4 regions of the Ruegeria sp. SCP11 genome follow, and region 2 is predicted to be linked to each of the others. Evidence: riboswitches for the same ligand, from Rfam matches in the RefSeq annotation. Region 2 holds a riboswitch; each other region holds the start of a gene.
What was found. Region 2 has a riboswitch for cobalamin ahead of ABLN94_RS16110 (DUF1636 domain-containing protein). Riboswitches for the same ligand answer to the same signal wherever they lie in the genome.
Positions count from the first base shown of each region.

Region 1: another riboswitch for cobalamin. It lies ahead of ABLN94_RS22715 (energy-coupling factor ABC transporter permease); the one in region 2 lies ahead of ABLN94_RS16110 (DUF1636 domain-containing protein).
Region 3: another riboswitch for cobalamin. It lies ahead of ABLN94_RS15575 (glutaredoxin domain-containing protein); the one in region 2 lies ahead of ABLN94_RS16110 (DUF1636 domain-containing protein).
Region 4: another riboswitch for cobalamin. It lies ahead of ABLN94_RS00325 (DUF1636 domain-containing protein); the one in region 2 lies ahead of ABLN94_RS16110 (DUF1636 domain-containing protein).

Region 1 is NZ_JBDZYG010000021.1:33,703-38,852, forward strand. Features, by position in the region: gene ABLN94_RS22690 (DUF411 domain-containing protein) at 1-175, shown strand, start outside; gene ABLN94_RS22695 (GDCCVxC domain-containing (seleno)protein) at 386-604, opposite strand; gene ABLN94_RS22700 (hypothetical protein) at 609-932, opposite strand; gene ABLN94_RS22705 (MerR family DNA-binding protein) at 1,078-1,497, shown strand; gene ABLN94_RS22710 (transglutaminase-like cysteine peptidase) at 1,861-2,469, shown strand; gene ABLN94_RS22715 (energy-coupling factor ABC transporter permease) at 2,575-3,258, opposite strand; cobalamin riboswitch at 3,335-3,547, opposite strand; gene ABLN94_RS22720 (L,D-transpeptidase) at 3,763-4,425, shown strand; gene ABLN94_RS22725 (hypothetical protein) at 4,468-4,740, opposite strand; gene ABLN94_RS22730 (heavy metal translocating P-type ATPase) at 4,930-5,150, shown strand, end outside.
Region 2 is NZ_JBDZYG010000010.1:89,337-94,486, reverse strand. Features, by position in the region: gene ABLN94_RS16125 (FecCD family ABC transporter permease) at 1-284, opposite strand, end outside; gene ABLN94_RS16120 (ABC transporter substrate-binding protein) at 328-1,275, opposite strand; gene ABLN94_RS16115 (ABC transporter ATP-binding protein) at 1,294-2,079, opposite strand; gene ABLN94_RS16110 (DUF1636 domain-containing protein) at 2,076-2,432, opposite strand; cobalamin riboswitch at 2,535-2,740, opposite strand; gene ABLN94_RS16105 (DEAD/DEAH box helicase) at 2,962-4,872, shown strand; gene ABLN94_RS16100 (hybrid-cluster NAD(P)-dependent oxidoreductase) at 5,028-5,150, opposite strand, start outside.
Region 3 is NZ_JBDZYG010000009.1:189,127-194,276, forward strand. Features, by position in the region: gene ABLN94_RS15555 (AraC family transcriptional regulator) at 1-503, shown strand, start outside; gene ABLN94_RS15560 (hypothetical protein) at 789-1,049, opposite strand; gene ABLN94_RS15565 (AraC family transcriptional regulator ligand-binding domain-containing protein) at 1,335-1,760, opposite strand; gene nrdI (class Ib ribonucleoside-diphosphate reductase assembly flavoprotein NrdI) at 1,696-2,172, opposite strand; gene ABLN94_RS15575 (glutaredoxin domain-containing protein) at 2,169-2,390, opposite strand; cobalamin riboswitch at 2,472-2,654, opposite strand; cobalamin riboswitch at 2,790-3,001, shown strand; gene ABLN94_RS15580 (hypothetical protein) at 3,214-3,351, shown strand; gene ABLN94_RS15585 (metal ABC transporter ATP-binding protein) at 3,351-4,109, shown strand; gene ABLN94_RS15590 (metal ABC transporter permease) at 4,102-5,004, shown strand; gene ABLN94_RS15595 (metal ABC transporter solute-binding protein, Zn/Mn family) at 5,001-5,150, shown strand, end outside.
Region 4 is NZ_JBDZYG010000001.1:65,896-71,045, reverse strand. Features, by position in the region: gene ABLN94_RS00335 (NAD(P)-dependent oxidoreductase) at 1-925, opposite strand, end outside; gene ABLN94_RS00330 (LysR substrate-binding domain-containing protein) at 1,028-1,912, shown strand; cobalamin riboswitch at 1,985-2,194, shown strand; gene ABLN94_RS00325 (DUF1636 domain-containing protein) at 2,288-2,668, shown strand; gene cobW (cobalamin biosynthesis protein CobW) at 2,665-3,720, shown strand; gene cobN (cobaltochelatase subunit CobN) at 3,724-5,150, shown strand, end outside.

The sequences.
Region 1 (5,150 bases), on a different contig from region 2:
CGCTGACATTCGGCGCCTGCTGGGCGAACGCCCGGATGCTGTCGGACTGTCGGTTCCGGGAATGCCTTTCGGCTCACCTGGCATGGGACCGGAAAGCGAGCGCGAAGCTTTTGACGTCTTCCTGATCCGCAAGGATGGATCCACAGAGGTGTTCGCCAGTTACCCGGCGGCATGAAGTGCCGGTAGCGCTGGCATGATCCTGAAAAACACAGCGCTCGCTTCTTCTGCCGGGTGTACGTGACATTCTTCACGGCAAACCAGTTGATCCGTAAGTTCACGCATGCCTTGTCCTACCGGGCAAGTTCCAGCCAACGGTGAAAAAATCCGGCGTTCGCAAAGCCTGCTGATTAGCTTTGCGGACACTCCGATATCCCGAATTGTCGTATCAATCGCAGCATTTTCTGCCCGCCTGAATTGGCGGGCATGGGGCCGATCCGTAGGAACAGTAGACGCAGCAATCGCCGGGAATTGGCCTCAGGACTGCTCCGCAAGATGTGCATTCGTAGAACCACTGACACGCGTCTGTTGGCATCACTTCAGGCTTTGAATGTCCACATTCCGGACAAATGATCGTACTGACAAGGCTCGGGCGTTTTTCACTCATGGCGTCACATCAAGGTTATCAAGAAATCATTAATTCGGATTTCGTTGAGCATGATAACCCAAGCAATTGTCGTCAGCGCAAAACTGCCTGTCAGCCACCATTTGAGGCGGTCGAGCGAACTACGGCGATACGCGACGATGCCAGAGAGAATAAGCAGAGCCGTCGAACCGCCAAGCCCGCAATAACTCGCGGCGGCGATCTTGCCAAATACGGCCAACCAGCTCCCTCCCAAGCCAAGTAAAATCAATGCCATCGGCAAGATGCAGCAGGTCGCAACGCCAAATGCGGTAAACGATCCAAGAAAACTCGCCCCTACAAATTTACTCATAGTCAGCTTTCTCCAACTTTGACGATCTCGAGCGGAAGCCGGTTCGGCTTCTTCGATTTTTGCTTCGTGCGGTTTGCGAAATTCGACATCATGACAGACAAATTGCATCCTGTAGTGGCTACAGGTTCAAGGGAAAGGTCATCACATGATTGCCATTGGCGAAGGGGCGAGATTGACCGGCCTGTCGGTCGAGGCGATCCGCTACTACGAACGGGACGGCATAGTCGAGAAAGCCGGTCGAACCGCCTCGGGGCGCCGCGCTTACACGGAACGGGAAGTATCCGAGCTTAGATTCATCAAACGCTGCCGCGATCTTGGCTTTACTATTCAGGATGCATGCGCACTTCGCGAATTGTCCAAAGCGCTCGAGCAAGCTTGTCGTGACGTCGAAGACGTCGCAACAAGACACCTTGAAAACGTCAGGTCAAAAATCGCCGCTCTCCAACGGCTGGAGCAAGCATTGGCAGAATTTGTGCAGACTTGCACTGAGGGAGCAGCATCATGCCCCCTGCTAACGGCGTTGCTCAACGAACCTGTCGTCAAAGATGTCATTAGCGGCCACTAATTGCAGCGCCCGGAAAAACCGAAACTGGCTACCTCAGCTTGTGGAGGAGCGGCTTTATTGTCCCGGTATTCCGTAACCCTCAGCGATGACGGCCGATCTCTGTTGTATTTTTGTTGAATGAAAGAATTGCGATCAGCTTACCCTCTAGTTCGCGCCGTTAGCTATACCGGACCGGTGATGGCGTGGATGCTCTGATGCTGTCAACTAAGTAAGAAATACCATAGAATCTGCAAATTTTTGCCGCTTTGCCCCTAGAGGCTAGGAAGCTGTTGCAATGCATCAAAACACATGAAGGCTTGCGATAGAGCACTCTTGGACTAGCAATTACGGAACCTTAGAGAAACGAGCATGGGGAAGGCAGATATGACAAATCCCACTTTAGTTCAGAGAAGGTTTTCGAAAAAGCTGTCGGGTCATCTATCAATGGTCTGTTTTATATGCAGCTATTTTGTCTCTGCCGCTGCATTGCAAGCCTCTGAGCTTCCCTTGATCGATCTTGATAGAAAGATTGAAGCGCCGTCGGGGGCCAAATCACTATGCAATGATTACTCTTGGGCGTGCGCGAAAACTCGTAGTTCTGGACTGTCCGAGGCGCAGGAAAAGCAGATCGTTAAAACGATCAACATGCGCGTCAATCGGAGGATTCACGCCGTTTCGGATCAAAGCCAATATGGAACAAAGGAATACTGGACATTGCCGACGCAAGGGTCAGGAGATTGCGAAGACTTTGCTTTGCAAAAGAAGTTTGAACTTGTGCAGAATGGTTTGGATCCTACGAAGCTACTAATTGCGACTGTCTTGGACACCAATCGCAATGGCCATGCTGTTCTTGTCTATCGCTCGAGTGAAGGCGACTTGGTTCTGGACAATGTTACCAACAGGATCAAAACGTGGAAAGAAACTAGGTATCTATTCCTAAGAATACAGGACCCACTACACCCTGACCGTTGGGTGCAGGTTTTTAGCGGCTAAAAGCAAATGTGGCGCGCCCTCGAGACGCGCCACAATAAGCTTTGGTCCTGCGACTACCAGTTGTTTCGCGGCAACCCCAGTTTAGGGCACCGCTTCAAACTTTGGTCAAGCTTCCGCAGCGTTGTACAAGCGCGGAGTCACCAGACCTGTGCTGTTCAAACCGCGCATCGCCTTGGCTGCCGCAAGCACTGCTAGATCAGCAATCGGCTCGATGACTATTACCAGCATATAGGCACCGCCAAAGGACAGAACCGACGCCATAGTTTCAGCACCAAATCCCTGGCCGTAGAAAGCCCAGAACGCAACCCATGCGACTACTCCCCCCTGATACATCGCACTCAGGGCAAGAGCTTGGCCATATTTGAGGTCAACATATGCTGTACCGGGTGCAATGATGCGGCTGGCCAATGCTTGTAGCGCAAATAGCGGCACCAGCAGAGTGGTTAGGTTGATGAAGTACTGCGGAAGATCGAACGGGGCAAAAAACACCCCTTGAATCAGCAGACCGGCTGCCAATCCAAAAGCCGCGGGTGCAGCACCGAGAAGCAGGAACAGCGTCGACCCCAGAATGAAGTGGACTTCAGAGACACCAACCGGGAAGTGTGGCAGGACTTCAAAGAAAAGGAAGACACCAACGGTGGCGAGCACCGAGCGCATGACAAAAGATGCAGGTCCATTCGCACGCAATGTGGGAAACGTTTCTTTCGCTGCGTAAGTAGCCGCGCCTGCGGCGGTAACATAGGAAAGCGCGATTTTGGCACCATTCACGATGCCCGGTTCGATGTGCATTTTATTTCTCCCTACCGCCTCACCCGGCGGCTTGTCAGGTTGAATCGGCCGTAAGGCCGACAGATACAGTCTGGGCATAGCCCGGCGTTTTACGGCAGGTCTCCTGACTCGCGGGTGCTCGCTCCGCCAACCTTCCCGGTTCCATTACGAACCAGTGGTGTCTTGGCATCGCTCTCCGCTCACAGTTGCGGGGGCAGTTACGGAATTGGCGCCGTTAAAAACACCGAACCGTATTCCCTTTTAATCCTTTTGGCTTCCGCCATCAGGAACCGAAAACAATTCACCGCTACAATGGCGGCTTCGTTTCTGTCAATTGTCTTTGCGACCTAGTCCGAAGTAGACTCGACCGAAGTAGGGTTCACGCAACCGGCGACATGGTCGACTAGGTAAACCAAGTGTTACCTGAAACCTCTTGAAGCTCTAGCTGCTAGAGGCTTTAAGACTCGAATTTGATCGCGAAAATGCGATGCAAATACATTAAACTTGTGAACCAGGACGAGATCTATGCTGACAAGGCGCCATTTCATTCAATCAACCACTGCGCTGTTCTCCGCGTCTGCGGCCAGTCCATTGATCGCCAAAACATGGCCAACCTCGTCGCAAAAGACCTATTGGGACAGCCAGGTCACGCCATTTGATTACGATCCAGCGACCTCAAATCCATGGGGCGTTCATGACCGTTTTTTACCACGACGTGTCGTAGCAAATGATGGTTTGGTTCCTGGTGACATCCATGTCGATGCCGTCGCGCGCTATCTTTACCATATCGAGGAAGGCGGGACAGCAATGCGCTATGGCGTAGCGATCGCGCGTGGGAACCTTTACGAGCCCGGTACCTATGCTATCCGGCGCAAGGTCGAGTGGCCACATTGGACACCAACGGCTTCAATGATCGAGCGCAACCCCGAATACGCGGAATTTCGGGATGGCATGGAACCCGGGCCAAGTAATGCTCTCGGCTCTCGAGCCCTTTATCTATACGTTGGGGATCGAGATACTTATCTCAGAATCCACGGTACACCTCAGCCCAGAAGCATCGGTGGTCGCGCAAGTTCTGGATGTGTTAGAATGATCATGGCCCATATCAATGATCTCTACCCACATGTAAAAATCGGCTCGACCGCATACTTATACTCGGCCGAAGATAGCGTCACAGCCCGCTCATAAATTTTGGGCAGCGTAGGTGGACGTCGCTGCCCTCTTTTTTTATCAGGCGTCGCGCGCGGCGCAGATCGGAGCGCCATTCGTCGCGCGCAATGGTACCAATGTCGTCTCGACAGGTCCGCTGTGCTCATACCAGAAGCAATTGTCATCTGGTAAAAGGCGTGCCGTAGCCAGATCCTGCCCCGGCCCTGCCAGTGCAACGACAGAATCTGGCAGGTTACCTGGTTCGAATGCTTTGCTTTTGCCCCCTGTGAACTGGGCTGAGCAACCGGCAGTAATCGAGACTAACGTGATGGTAATTGCGATCCGTTTCTGCATTGACCTGTTCCAAATTTTTTACGTCTTCTGCGACTAGATTGCATTCACGCGGCCAGCCCGCAAGAAGGAATGAAGCATCAATATCGCGGGCAACGAACCGGATTGAAAAAAAAATTGAAAAAGGTATTGAAGCTCTAGTTACTGTAGGAACTATTTACAAAGGACCATAGAGATTCTTGAGGTCCAATCATGTCATCCGATACCCATAGCCACGACCATGGCCACGAAAACAAACATGGTCACCACGCATGCGGTAGCGGCGGGTGTGGCGACATCGCCCCCGCCGGTCCAATTCCTGAAGGTGGTAGAAGCTTTCAGGTCTCTGGCCTTGATTGCGCCGAAGAGGTGGCGATCCTGAACCGTGTCGTCGGCCCGAAAGCAGGTGGCGAAGAGCATCTTGCATTTGATGT
Region 2 (5,150 bases):
ACAAACACCGCTCCGGCTGCGGCACCCGAGGACAGGCCGAACAGAAACGGATCAGCCAGATCGTTGCGGGTGGTTGTTTGCAGGACAACGCCGACAATGCCCAAACCGGCACCGATCACCGCAGCAAACAAGGCGCGCGGCAAACGCAAGTCAAAGACAATACGATGCGCAGGTTCCATATCTCCTTGAACCAGCCCAGTACCTAGCAACACCGCGTCGAACGCATCTACGGCAGGAATGGCCGTTGTGCCGTACACGGTTGAAATCAGCAAAAGGGCGGTCAATACGACCGCCCCCAGCATAAGTACAAAGCCAAATCGGCCCATATCAGTTGATGCCCGGATGCATGGCCTGAACCATTTTCGAGATCGCCGCAATGTTTGCCGGTCCGGGGGTCAGCTCTTCGTAACGCAGGCCGATCCAACGTTCGTTCTTGACCGCATCTGTTTCAGACATCACCGGGTGTTCCTGCAGAAACTTAAACGTATCCTCGGCGCCATTCCCGGTTTGATAGTCCAGCAATACCAGGAACTCAGGATTCGAGGCAGCTACGGCCTCCCACGAGGTGCGGCCCCAACTGGTGTCCATGTCATGGGTGACGTTTTCACCACCAGCAGCTGCAATCATTGCGTCAGGAATGGCAAACTTGCCCGCGGTGAAAGGTGCATCCGCCGGGCCGTCCAGTAGGAAGACGCGGGGCTTGGGAAGATCCGCCGTTTGGGACTCAAGGGCCGCCAGCTCGTCTTTCCAGCCTTTCACCAGTTCCTCAGCCTTGTCCTCTACATGCATGACTTTGCCCAGACGCAGGACGTCATCGAACAGCAGGTCCATGCTGGCCTCGGGGCGTTCTTTGTCCAGATGCACGCAGCTTTCAGTCAGGATCATGGTCTTGATGCCAAACGGCTCCAAAGTGTCTGGCGTCACGTCGCCGCCGGGCTTCATGCCATAGTACCAACCGGCAAAGAAAATATCGGGCTCAACCGCGACGAGATTTTCTACCGTCGGGTATTTAGGCGCCAGTTCGGGGATATCTCCGCGCAGGGTGTCGAATTCAGGACTGGTCTTGTACCAACCCGTAATGCCGGTCAGGCCGACAATCTTGTCTTGCAGACCCAGCGCAAAGGCCATGTCAGTCATGTTCATGTCATGCACGACCAAACGCTCGGGCTGCTCGTCAAACACCAGCGGCTTGCCGCAATTGTCGACCATAACTTCATGCGCGGACGCGCCGCCTGCAATGGCAGTGGTCAACGCCACGGACCAGAGGTGTTTCATCTGAGGATGTTCCTTTGTTCAAGTTGAAACAGTGGTTTTTCGGATATCCAGCGCCGGGATCACGCGGCCTTCATGGTGAAAGCACAGGTAATCGACGCCAAAGGTGTCACGTACGTGTTCAGGCGTCAGCACCTCGGCCACCGGGCCAAAACTGGTGATACGGCTGGATTTCATAAGCGCCACGTGTGTGGCAAATTCGGGGATCATGACAAGATCGTGGACGATCATCACCACGGTGATCCCTAATTCAGCGACCAGGGACAGCATCCTCCCCTTGGCGTCCGGATCCAGATGATTTGTCGGCTCGTCCAGAAACAGCAGCGAAGGGTTCTGAGCCAGAGCGCGTGCGATATGGGCACGCTGACGCTCGCCCCCGGACAGAACAGACATCTTTTTGTCCGCAAGCGCATCCAGACCGGTCAGTTGCAATATTCTAGAGAGCTCAATGGCATGTTCCTCGGCCGATCGGTCAGACCGGATTGGTATCTGACCCAAGGCGACATACTCCCACAGCGACAGCCTTCCGTCCGGCAATTCCTGCTGACTGACCACGGCAATCATTCGGGCACGTTCGACCGCTGTCATCTGTTTGAGGCTGTGCCCTTTGACCAGTACATCCCCCAGCACCAGATCAACCGCACCACATAAGAGATTCAGAAGCGTCGTCTTGCCCGCACCGTTCGGCCCGGCGATGGCCAGAATAGCTCCTTCACCTAACTCGAATGAGGCCTGTTGCAGCAAAACGTCCCCGTTAAGTGCATAGTATTCAAGATCGCGGGCAACCAAAAAAGATGAGGTCGTCATGAGCGTTCCTCCGCCTCGATCCGGGGCAATCGCGACAAAGTCTTACGGTACAATGGACGCGGCCTGTCTGTCGCGTTTGTCCACCCGTCAGTGCTGTTTTGGAATTGTTGAGCAAACTCAGCCAGAGCCCGGATATCCTGTGCGGTCTCAATATCACCGAACAGGTATTGCGCCTTGCCACGGGCCTGAAACCCTACTGTCGTTGGGTGTGCGCAGCCTGCCATGCAAGCAATTTTGCGAATAGTGAAACCCGAAGGCAGTTTGCCCTGTAAGGATGTACGTAGCGCTTCGGCCTTGTCTTCGCCTTTGCACGTCGAACAAATCAGCAGGTGATGATCAGGTTTTTTCGGCATTGCCCACTCCGCTTGTTGCCAAGCGCGAGCAGAAGGTGCCGACAATGTACACACGTGACAAACGTGCCATCAAAGCCTCCTTCCAGGACGCCCCGCCCCGGGTTGGTTAAATACGCGATGGCAGGTCTCCTGACTTGCGGGTCGATGCTTGGCCTCCCTTCCCGGCCATTGGCCAGTGGGTATTTGGCGTCGCTCACCGCTTACAGTTGCGGGGGCAGTTACGGACTTGGTGCCTGTCGGCCAACCTCACCGTATTCCCTTTTCATCCCGTGGCAGCACCAGCGGGAACCATCGAAGGAAGGATGTGCACGAGAACTGGAATTTGGTCAAATGATTTTTCAAGACTGCGAACAGTTTCTATGAGGTTTAAACAAATAGGTCGTTGTTTGCCGAAATGCGGTGGTCTTCGCACACTCCACAATTATCAACCCTATACATCCGGTTCTTCTCTCAGTATGGACAGCGCTTCGACGTTGATCCGTCTGTTGGACGCTCTGAGGGTGGCCGCAGCACCCAAAAGAGCCAAACCATGAAACAGACAATTGCTGATGCCCTTGCACGCAAAGGGTACACCACGCTCACACCAGTTCAGGAGGCCGTATCGGCACCAGAACTTCAAGGGCGGGATCTGCTGGTCTCGGCCCAGACCGGATCGGGGAAAACCATCGGGTTCGGCCTAGCCATCGCGTCTACCATATTGGGTGATGCTGAGGTCTTTGACACCAGCGGTGCGCCTTTGGCACTGGTCATCGCCCCGACGCGAGAGCTAGCCATGCAGGTCAAACGTGAACTTGGGTGGCTTTACGCGGATGCAGGTGCCTTCATTACCTCCTGTGTCGGCGGCATGGACATGCGCGATGAACGCCGGGCACTGGCCCGTGGTGCACATATCGTTGTAGCGACACCGGGACGCCTGCGCGATCACATCACGCGCGGCTCGATCGACCTGACGGCGGTGCGTGCAGTGGTGCTGGACGAGGCTGACGAAATGCTCGACCTCGGGTTCCGTGAGGATTTGGAGTTTATTCTGGAAGAAACGCCAACAGACCGGCAAACCCTTCTGTTTTCAGCCACCGTACCCCGTGCCATTGCCAATCTTGCGACGCGGTACCAACGGAATGCCGAACGCGTCAGCACCGTCAGCGAGCGTAAACAACACGCTGATATCGAGTACCGTGCGTTGAAGGTCGCCCCACGTGACGGAGAAAACGCGATAATCAACGTATTGCGGTATTACGAGGCGCCAAACGCCATCGTCTTTTGCAACACCCGCGCCATGGTTGGGCGTCTGACTGCCCGCTTGTCGAACCGCGGGTTTTCGGTTGTGGCCTTGTCCGGTGAATTGACCCAAGGCGAGCGTTCAAATGCGCTGCAAGCGATGCGCGACGGACGCGCCCGGGTCTGTGTGGCAACTGATGTCGCCGCGCGAGGGATTGATCTGCCGAACTTGGACCTTGTGGTTCACGCCGAGCTGCCAAACAGCCATGAAACTCTTTTACACCGTTCGGGTCGGACCGGACGTGCCGGGCGCAAAGGCGTCAGCACTCTGATTGTTCCGCCAACCTCGTTCAAAAAAGCCGAACGGCTTTTGAAGTTCGCCAAGCTCACGGCCCAATGGGGCGCGGCGCCGTCGGCTGAAGAGGTCAACGCGCAGGATTTGGCGCGGATGTTCGGTTCGGAGGACTGGCAGGCAGACGTTACTGACAGCGAACGGACCTCGGTGGATGAACTGGTGGCGAAGTTCACGCCAGAACAACTCGCTGCCGCATATGTCCGACAATACAAACGGCAGCACTCCGCGCCGGAAGAGCTGAGTGATGTCACTACCACTACGCCAAAGCCTCAGGCGGAATTCGGTCCGAGCGTGTGGTTCTCGCTGTCGGAAGGGCGCAAAGAAAACGCGTCTCCGCGTTATCTTCTGCCCATGGTGTGCAAGGCCGGGAACATCACCAAAGCTGATGTCGGCGCGATCCGCATCGCGGAGGATGTGACCTACATTGAAATTCGCGAAAGCAGCGTTCCGGGCTTTTTGGACGCTATCGGGCCAGACATGAAGATCGAGGGCACAAAAGACATCGTACGCTTGGAGACAGCGCCCGATTTTTCAAAGCCTACAAAGTCGAAGCCAAAGCGTGGCACAAAAGGCAAAAGAGGCCCTGCAAAGTTCGAGGAAAGACCGCCTCGTCTCGCTGAACCACAGCCTGCAAAGCCGCGCAAAAAAACAGCGACCGCGCGACCCGAGAGGGCCGATACAAACACCAAGCCCAAGCGCGATGACGCCAGCGGCACCGGCAAAGCCAAGAAACAAGATCGAAAATTCAAAAGCGATCGCCCGAAAGGCCCGCCCCCGCCCAAGGGAAAGCCAAATAGCAAAAAAAATCGCGCTCGTGCCGCCGCATCGAAAAAGGGCGGCAACGCGGTTCCAATGCGCAAGAAATAAGCTGAAACTCTCGGTTGCTTTAGAACTAGCATAAGGGTTTCGGTTCGGCAGAAATGCTTATGCGGGCGTGGGGTTTTCTATTCGAAAGTTGGAAACCCCACTCCTCAGGCGACGGCCAATAGGGGAAGCGCGAACCTTTCGCTTCCCCATATGCATCAAACTTCGACCTCAACCTTGCCGATCGGGTTTGAACAACAGGCCAGAATGTAGCCCGCTTCGACATCATCCTCGGAAATACCTCCATTGTGTACCATGTGAACCTCGCCAGCTGTCTTTTT
Region 3 (5,150 bases), on a different contig from region 2:
ACTTTGCCTTTGCCCGTCCGGAATTTGCTGCGGACTATTCGGTCGTCTTCCCGTGCCCCGTCGAGTTTGACGCCCCACAAACCAGCATTCGCTTTGACCCACGCCAATTCACCCGCCCGATCACCCGCAGCCCCGCCGAGGCGTCTGTGTTCCTTGAACGCGCACCGCTCGATTGGATATTTACCGGTTCGCGTGCCCATACAAACAGCCTTCGCGTCCGAGCTTTTCTTTACGGAGCGACATGGCAGGCTTGCCAGCTTCCGGATGCCGCCCGCGCCCTGAAAATGACGCCTCGAACCCTGAACAGACGCCTGAAAGACGAGGGCACATCCTTTCAGGAGATTAAAGATGCCCTACGCCGCGACATCGCGATCCGTTCACTTCAGCAAAGCACGGACAGTATAGATCAAATTGCGTTTGACACTGGCTTCTCGGCCCCGGCGAACTTTCATAGGGCTTTCCGAAAATGGACAAACCGAACACCGGGGTCATATCGGATGTGAGGTCGAGACTCGGTAGAAAAACTCTCTTTACGGAGATACAAACCCGTAGCCCAATCTTTGCACTGAATGCACTAGAGTCCATACAAGTTTCTCCCGCAAATCAGCCAATCACCGCGGATTACAGGCAGTTCCAGAAAAACGTGCTCGAACGAAAATACGGTTCGGTTACTCCAAGGTCGACTTTCAGACCTCTACTCGCAAGATCGCCTGCCAACCGTGTAGAAAAGAACTGGTGGAGTGGCTGGAGGCCCATATAGCCAGCCGACAACCGATATCAGTTAGCGATCAGAACTGTGTGCCCAACACCTCGATGGATATGTCCCAAAGCTTTTTGGCACTCATTTTGTCATACGCGTAGTCCGAATGTCCCCCTTGCAACGGATCGCCGGTTGTTGGTTCGGCGACATGGCGGCCTTCCAAATACAGGCCGGTCTTGCCGCGAAGATCGGGCGTTGTCGAGGCCCAGCAATAAGTTGCTGCGCCTTGCGAGATGGTCTTCCAGATGCCCGGGTAGTCTTTGATCAACTGCCCGAATTGTTGCTGCAATTCTGGTTCAAGACCGCGACCAGGCTCTGTTTGAATGCCCCCCAGGGTCAACCGCGAAGCTGATCACGCCGTGGCCCGCCCAAGCAAAAATGCAACCTAACTGATGACGAAGTCCGGCGCAGCCGGATACTCCCGTGCCAACTGATGCCAGGTGTCGGAAAGAAGAGATTTGAAGCTGTAACCTTCGCCCTTGAGGTGCCGCTGCAAGGAGCGTTCACTGACGGCCATCTCACGCGCGATACTGTGCATCCTTGGACGGCCGGCGGTCAGCGCGCGGCGCAGGTGTCAGCGCACTTGGTCGGCCAACGATGTAGTCTTCTCGGCCTTGTTCAAATCGGCCTCAGGCGCAACGTCCAGCATTGCCTGAAATTCGCAGTTGTGGCTGGATAACGGTGCCTTCAAATCGGCTTTGTCAAAGACAAGGCTAGCACGTGGCGCATTCCAAGTGATTGGGCAATCGAACCAGGCCTCAAGTCTTTCGCTTGGTCTACGCCGAAGCTCGATCAGTTTGGGTTTGATCATCTGCCCCCGACCAATCGAGTGGCTTTCATCGTTGCCACGGCGCACAGACGGCACCGAATCAATAGTCGACATCTCGGACACCGCGGCCATGCGGTCGGCATCAAAGCAGATCTTCCCCTCACCATCATAGAGGTTCAGCATCGCGTTCAGCGCGTGATAGTCCTGCTCGTTTACGCTGCTGTCGAGCATAGATGTCTCCTAGTTTTTCAAGCCCTGCGCGAACGCGGGCGATGTCGGTGTTGGCGCCGGCCAATTCGAAGGAATAGAGCAGCGGCACGTTGCATTTCTGGGCGGTGATGCGACCGGCCAAAGCATGGGTCACACCGAAATTGCGATTACCCGTGCCGATCACCCCCCTCGATTCCGCGCGCTTGGTCGGGTCGTTCAGAAACCGGATGACTTGTTTGGGCACTGCGCCACGGCCTTCGCCATCGGCATAGGTCGGGCAGATCAGTTCAAATCGGTCTGCGGTGTGTGGCAGCCGGTCAGTTTTCATCGGAATGCGTAAGAACGGCAGGCCCAGCCGCGTCACAAGGCGGTGGGTGTGTCCCGATTTCAATGAGAACAGACCAGCGCCGAGATCGGCGCTGTCATAGGTCAGGCCAGTTGGGCAATCATGTCGGAAAGGAAGCCCGACCAATGATCACTGTCGGCAACAAACACAGGTGCCTGACGATAACTGAGCTCGGTCAGGTGGATCATGGCGCTGTGATCCTCGGTCAGTTCTACGACGTCATAGATGATGCCTTTTGCATCCAGCGCGCGGGTAGTCCCGGTGCATTGTACGCAAGCGGGTTTGGAATATACGGTAATGCTCATTGCCCTCTATCCTTTTAATCAAAGCCGAGGACGCCACGGGCGAAATGAGCCCTAAGTACACCCCGAACCCTCCGTTCGCGGTTATCATTCTTGCCTGCGGCAGGTCTCCTGGCTTGCGGATAATCGTTCAAACTGGCCTTCCCAAAAGCACGCTTTCAGTGGCGTATTCAGCCGAACTCTCCGCTTGCAGTTGCGGAGGCAGCGCCGGCGTTTCACCGGTTTCCCTCTTAGCTTTCGACAGGAACCGAAAAACAGAAGCAACATCATATTGTGGTTTGAGAAATTGAATTGTTGATATGCTGTGTAAGTATGGCGCTGTTTTCTTTTTTCCAGGATACACGTCTAGCGCAGTAAAGGGCCAAAACTTAAGGCACGCTCTTGTCGAATCAACCCGGTTTGTGTTTTGTCGCCCGCGATGGTTCCCAACCGCAACCTGCGGGACGGGATAAAAGGGAATACGGTGCGGCCCTGTTGCAAAGGCCAAATCCGTGACTGCCCCCGCAACTGTAGGCGGTGAGCGACCCGAGATCGTCCACTGGGCAAACGCCTGGGAAGGATCGGGACAGCGTCGACCCGCAAGTCAGGAGACCTGCCATCCGACTATGAATGAACCTGGGCGGGGTGTCCCAGAGGGAGATGACAATGTTTAAAACGGCCTCCGCCGTCCAAAGCCTTGCACTCGCTTTCCCCTCGTCCGAATGGAGGAGGCGATGCTTGTGCCATTGCAGAAACTTGAAGCCCGGCCCTGTATAACTCGTGGGGTCATTGTCGCCTTATTAAAGCCAATCGATCACCTGTCCGTATTAGTCGCAGGGGAAACCCGATGAACCGGCGCGCAACCGATCTGGACGCCGGGTCGCAGCGGGGTCGCTGTTTGACGGAATTCAGCATACCGGTGCTGGTTGCGGGCGCTCTGGCCCTGTCTGCGCTGTTGTGGCTTATGATCTACGCGGTGATTTGATGTCGGCTGTTCTGCAAATCCGCGATCTGAGCCTTGGATACACCGACCTGACGTTGTTCCGTCGTCTGTCCATGGATATCGATGCTGGCACGACTCTGGCCGTTCTGGGGGCCAATGGGTCGGGCAAAAGCACCTTTGTCAAAATGCTGCTGGGGCTGATGGACCCACTATCTGGCAGTTTGAACTGGCCCAAGGGCCGCCCCGCTGAAGTTGGCTACTTGGCGCAGATGACTGAGTTCGACAGACGCTTTCCGATCCGCGTACGCGACCTTGCCGCAATGGGTGCGTGGCGCGGCTTTGGCTACCGCTCCGGGCTGGACAGCGCCGCGCGCGAGCGGATGACGGCAGCACTGGACGAGGCCGGGGTGCTGGATATTGCCGATCGTCCGTTGCACATGCTGTCGGGCGGTCAACTTCAGCGCGCTTTGTTCGCGCGCGTGATCATGCAGGACGCCCCTCTGATCCTGCTGGACGAGCCCTTTGCCGCTGTGGACCAAAGTACCGAGGCGCATCTGCTGTCAATCATCCGTCGGTGGCGAGACGAAGGCCGCGCCGTGGTGCTGGTGGTGCATGATCTGTCGTCGGTTCTGGATCATTGTAGCCACGCCCTGCTGTTGGGTGGACAGGAAGCAGCCCATGGTCAGGTGAATGACGTCCTGACCCCGGACCGGCTGGTCGCGCAGGGATATCTGTCCGAGAGCCAAGCCTCTTGGATGTTCCGGAGCAACCCATCCCCAGCGGAGAACGCGCATGTATGACCTCCTCACTGAAATGTGGAGCTTTGCCTTCATGCGCCGCGCCTTCGTGGTGACTACGGTTCTGTCGGCCTCGGTCGCACCAGTAGGTGCATTCCTTGTGCTGCGCCGCCTGTCGCTGGCGGGTGAGGCGATGGCTCATGCGATCACGCCCGGTATCGTCATCGGCTTTGTCACCGCAGGTCTGTCGGTTATGTCGCTGCTGGTTGGCGGGCTGATCGCTGGCGTCGGCGTCGCCATTTTGACGGCATTTTTGGCGCGCCGAACCATCCTGCGCAGCGATGCAAGTCTCGCCTCGCTTTACCTGATCGCACTGGCGGTGGGGATCTTCATTCTGTCGGCTGCGGGCTCTGCCGTTCCGCTGAAGAGCTTCCTTTTTGGCTCGATCCTCGGGATCGATGATGCCTCGTTGTTGCTTGTGGCCGGAGTTGCCACGGTAACGTTGGTAGCCTTTGCCTTCCTCCTGCGGCCCTTGATCGTCAGCACTTGCGATCCGGTGTTTTTTGAAACCCAGACGCGCCGCCCTTGGCTGGTCGATCAAGGGTTCATGCTGCTGCTGGTCCTGAACCTGCTGGCTGCGTTCAAGACGCTGGGTACACTGATGGCTGTTGGCCTGATGATCCTGCCTGCGACCGCGGCACGCTATTGGGCCAGTACGATTACGTCGCAGCTGATTTTGGGCTTTGTCTTCGCCCTGTCCAGCTGTTGGATCGGCTTAACCCTATCCTACCTGTTCCCCGACACGCCCTCGGGCCCGGCAATTGTGCTGGTGGCAGGCGCGTTTTTCCTGATCTCGGCCATCTTCGGTCCGCTTGGCTTTGGCAGACGGCTGCGCAAACCGTCCGTTTCAAAAGACCTCCCCGTTGCGCAAGTTCCACAAGAAGAGAGAGCACAATGACTCTTACGAAATCCCTCTATGCCGGTATCGCCTCGGCATCTCTGGCTCTGGTCGCGTTTCCGGCTGTGGCTGGTGAGGACGATGTGAAAATCGTCGCCAGCTTCTCGATCCTCGGCGACATGGTCGAAGAGGTTGTCGGCGAACTG
Region 4 (5,150 bases), on a different contig from region 2:
CATAGCCCGGCTCTTCTGGCTCGTCGTCCAGCATCTCGGGCGGGAAACCCGGCGCTGTGATGTCAAGGCCGGTCGCCTCTTCCAACCGCTTGATAATGTTGGGGGATAGTTCGCGGTCGCCGTATCGCGCGATGCCATCGTCGAAGATCTTGATCATTACCGGGTTGATTTCAAGCGGCACACCGGCACGGTCAGCGACCTCTTGGAACAGGCCAATGTCCTTTTTCACCAGATCCATCGTAAAGGAGATATCCCGCGAGCCGTTCAGAATGACCTGACTCTCTGTCTCATGCACGAACGAGGTGCCCGAGGAAATCTTGATCGCCTCATAGGTCGTGTTGAGGTCCATGCCCGCGGCCTTGGCCGTTACTAGGGCTTCGGCGCAGGTGATCAGGTTGGCGGTAGCCAGATAGTTTGTCAGTACTTTCAAAACCGACGCTGAGCCTAACTCACCGGTATGGAGCACGCGCCGACCCATTGTGGTCAGGAAAGGCAGGATTTGCTCAAAGGTCTCTCGGTCACATCCCGCGAAGATCGAGATATTGCCGGTAGCCGCCCGATGGCACCCCCCGGATACGGGGCAGTCGACCGCCGCGCCTCCGCGTTCGATAACCATGGCACCAAGGCGTTTGGCTTCAGCTTCGTCAGTGGTCGACATCTCCATCCAGATTTTGCCCGGTCCGACCTCGGGCAACATCTCTTGCATCACCGCGTCCGAAGCTGCGGGTGACGGCAGACAGGTGATGACCGCGTTGCAATCCCGCATCATCTGTGCCGGGCTTTCAGCGGCCTTAGCGCCTTGGGCCACGAACTCGGCCAACAGATCAGGATTCAGATCATGAACCGTCAGATCAACTCCGTTGCGCAACAGCGAGCACGAGAGTTTGCCGCCAACATTCCCCAAACCGATAAATCCGACTTTCATATTTCCCTCCTGACGGTCGCATTTTGGCCGAGTATCCTTGTTGCCTGCCGGAAACAAAAATGAATAATACGGCACGTAATGGTCAAAATAATTTGGTGATCAATGGACCGTCTGCCAAATCCCGCATGGTTGCGCAGCTTCGAATCCGCAGCTCGGCATCTGAACTTTACCACCACTGCGCGTGAGCTTGGCCTGACACAGACTGCCGTCTCTCTGCATATCCGCTCGCTTGAGGCTGAACTGGGGCAAAAACTGTTTACCCGGAACGCGCGTCGGCTGGAGCTTACCGAGTTGGGGCAGTCCTATTCTTTGACGGTGCGACGTGCATTGGCCGACATCGCTCTGTCCACCAACAGCCTGTTCGGCCCCGCTTCGCGCCAGACCTTGACGATCCGGGCGGCGATCTCAACGGCAACTTACTGGATAGCTGCGGAACTGCCTGATTTTACCGCGCAACACCCCGATATCCCCGTTCGTCTGATCTCGCACATCTGGAACGACAGTGTCGCCCCCGCTGATGTGGATGTGGAAATCCGGCTGGGTTATGGCGACTGGCCCGGTGTTCGAGCCGAGAAACTGACCGACGAATATCTTGTACCAGTATGTCGGGCTGATAACGGTTCAGCGGATCTGAGCGGCCTGCCGAAAAGCCCGCTCATCCACATCCTTGGATATGAGGACAACTGGACGCGGTATTTTCAGGCCAACGGTATCACAGCGACGCATCAGCCCCCTCAGCACTCGGTAGACACTTCGGTAGCCGCGCTGCAGCTTGTTATGGCAGGTGCGGGCTACGCGACGATGTTGGAGCGTTTCGCCAGAAACGCGATCCGGCAGGGTGCACCGCTAGACATCGCGGGCCCAGCGATTCCCTTTGCCCAATCGCATTACTTGATCAGCGCTCAAGGAGCCGCCCACCCGTCGGCGGCGGCGGGTTTATTTTGCGCCTGGCTGCGGGATCGGCTGGCCTCGGATGCCGCTGGTTGACACAACCTAGTCGCTTTTCTGATCTGAACGATTTCGTCTTACCCCTCGCGCTTGACAAGCCCCCTGCCCGTGCCGCATGTCCGGTGCGTTGGTGTCCATCACTTGATGGATGAAAAGGGAATGCGTCAACGGATCTTCCGCCAAACGCAGCCGCCCCCGCGACCGTGACCGGAGAGGGTGCCCAAAGCCACTGGCCCAAAAGGCCGGGAAGGCGGGACATCCGACAGAGGCCCGCCTCTGACATCCGCAAGCCGGGAGACCTGCCAGCACCCGAAGATGAATCCGGGCGGGGTGTTCCGGTGTCGGGTCCATGTCGCAACACGTGGCCCGCATGAAACCCCGTCCCCCGCAATGAGGATTTGGGGGATGAGAGACATGACCGTGACCGCACCAGTCGAGTTGCTGGTCTGTACCACGTGCCGCCGCGGCCTGCCCGTCGAGGACGACGCGCGACGGCCCGGCACCTTGCTTCACAAAGCGTTGGAACAAGCGGATCTGCCCGAGGGCATCACATTGAAAGCCGTGGAATGCCTGTCGAACTGTGATGAAGGCTGTTCCATCGTGCTGCGCGGTGGGCCGGATCGCTGGACCTTTGTCTACGAACACCTCAACGAAAACGACCATGTCGAAACCATTGTCGAAGGTGCCACCAAGTACCTCGCGACTGAGGACGGCTTGGTCAAATGGCGCGAGCGCCCCGAACATTTCCGCAAAAACTGTGCGGCCCGAATTCCCCCGATTGGAGCCCTGAAATGAGCAACCTCGAGAAACTCCCCGTCACTGTGATCACCGGCTTTCTGGGCTCGGGTAAAACCACTCTGGTCAAGCACCTGATGCAGAACCCGCAGGGCAAGCGTCTGGCCGTGGTGGTCAACGAATTTGGCGATGTGGGCGTCGATGGCGACATCCTGAAATCCTGCGCCATCCCGGATTGCCCGGCGGAAAACATCATGGAACTGGCGAACGGCTGCATCTGCTGCACCGTGGCCGATGATTTCATTCCGACCATCGAAGCACTGATGGCGCTGGAACCGCGCCCGGATCACATCCTGATCGAAACCTCCGGCCTCGCCCTGCCCAAGCCGCTGCTGAAAGCGTTCGACTGGCCGGATATCCGGTCGAAGATCACCGTGGATGGCGTGATCGCTCTGGCCGATGCCGAGGCCGTCGCCGCAGGTCGCTTCGCCCCGAATGTCGAGGCCGTGGACGCCCAGCGCCTGGCCGATGACTCGATCGACCACGAAACACCCCTGTCCGAGGTGTTCGAGGACCAGATCTCCTGCGCCGACATCATCCTGCTGACCAAGCCCGATCTGGCCGGTCCCGAAGGTGTGGCCAAAGCCAAGGAAGTCATCGCCGCCGAGGCCCCACGCCCCCTGCCCGTCGTGGAAGTGGCTGAAGGCGCCGTGGACGTGCGCGTCGTTCTGGGTCTGGAAGCCGCAGCCGAGGATGACATGGACGCCCGCCCGTCGCATCACGACGGCCACCACGACCACGAACATGACGATTTCGAAAGCATCATCGTTGAGCTGCCGGAACAGACTGACCCGGCTGACCTAGTTGCCAAAATCGAACGTCTGGCTAAAGAGCTGAACATCCTGCGCGTCAAAGGCTACGCGGCAGTTGCCGGCAAACCGATGCGCCTGCTGGTCCAGGCCGTAGGCGCTCGCGTCCGTCACCAGTACGACCGCCCTTGGGCATCCGGCGAAAAACGCCGCTCGCGTCTGGTGGTCATCGCCGAGCATGACGATATCAAAGAGGCCGAAATCCGTGATATCCTTGTTGGTGTGACCGAGGCTGCAGAGTAAGCCATGCATGTCGTCTTCCGCGAGAGCCACGGGTTAGAGGAAACAGAGACTCCAACCGATCTGGGCCAAAGCCCGGCGGATTTGGTGGTGCTGTCGTTCTCTGACAGCGACCTAGGCGCATTCGCGGCAGGCTGGCATCGCGGGGGCGGGTCCGAGGGTCGTATGCCAACGATGCGGCTGGCTAACCTGACGGCGTTGAAACACCCGCTGTCCGTCGACACCTATGTCGAACAGACGCTAGAGGGGGCCAAGGGTATTTTGATCCGCTTAATCGGTGGGGTGCCCTATTGGTCCTATGGCTTGCAGCAGGTTCTGACGTTGGCACAGGCCAAGGGCATCGCTTTGGCCGTACTACCAGCCGACGGGCGCGAGGACACGCGGCTGGACGACTACTCTACCCTGCCCGTCTCGACGCTGCGCCGACTGACGCATCTATGCGATACCGGCGGCGAAGTTGCAGCGCAGGCCGCTTTGGCACAGATGGCGCTGGCGGCCGGTCTTTACGCCGGGCCGGTGATGGGAGCCAAAACCCTCCCAGAGTACGGCGCTTGGTGCCCTGATCGTGGCGTTATTCCGGTCGACACGGCGTTTTCTGATGACGCAAAACGCATTCTGGTTACGTTCTACCGCGCCTATCTGACTTCTGCCGACACCGCCCCGGTCGCCGCGCTGATCAGAAGCCTGCGCGCCCGAGGACTCGAGGCCATTGGCATATTCGCCCCGTCCCTGAAAGCTCCAGCCGCCGCCGACTGGCTACGCGAGCATGTTGCAGCGCTAGCCCCGTCGGCCATCATCAACGCCACTTCGTTTTCGGGCAAAGGCGCGTCGGGCATCTCGCCGCTGGACGCCGCCAATGTGCCGGTGTTTCAGGTCGCCCTCGCAACCTCGCGCCGCAAGGCCTGGACCGAGGCGGAACGCGGCCTCTCGCCCGCCGACCTGGCGATGCATGTGGTTCTGCCCGAAGTGGATGGGCGCATATCAGCGGGCGTCGCGTCCTTCAAAGAACCTGGCAGGCGCGATCCTGACCTCGAATACTCGCGCTTTGCCCACCGGGCCGAACCCGAGCGGATCGACGCGATCATCGACCGTGTGACCGGCTGGCTGAGCTTGAACGACAAACCAAAAGAGAAACAGGTTCCGGCGCTGGTTCTCTCTACTTATCCGGGCAAAGACTGGCAGATGGCCCATGCAGTAGGCTTGGATGCTCTGGCTTCGGCTGAGGCGATGCTGTCCGACCTGCAAGGCGAAGGATATGACACTGCGCCTACCGAACCGATTGCCGAGGCACTATTGGATGCCCGAATTTCTTGGCCGCTGAAAGACTACCAGACGGCTCTGGCGGAATTGCCAGAGCAACTGCGTGCGGACCTGCAAACTGTCTGGGGTCGCCCCGAGGACGATCTCACCTTTGCAAACGACGCATTCCAGTT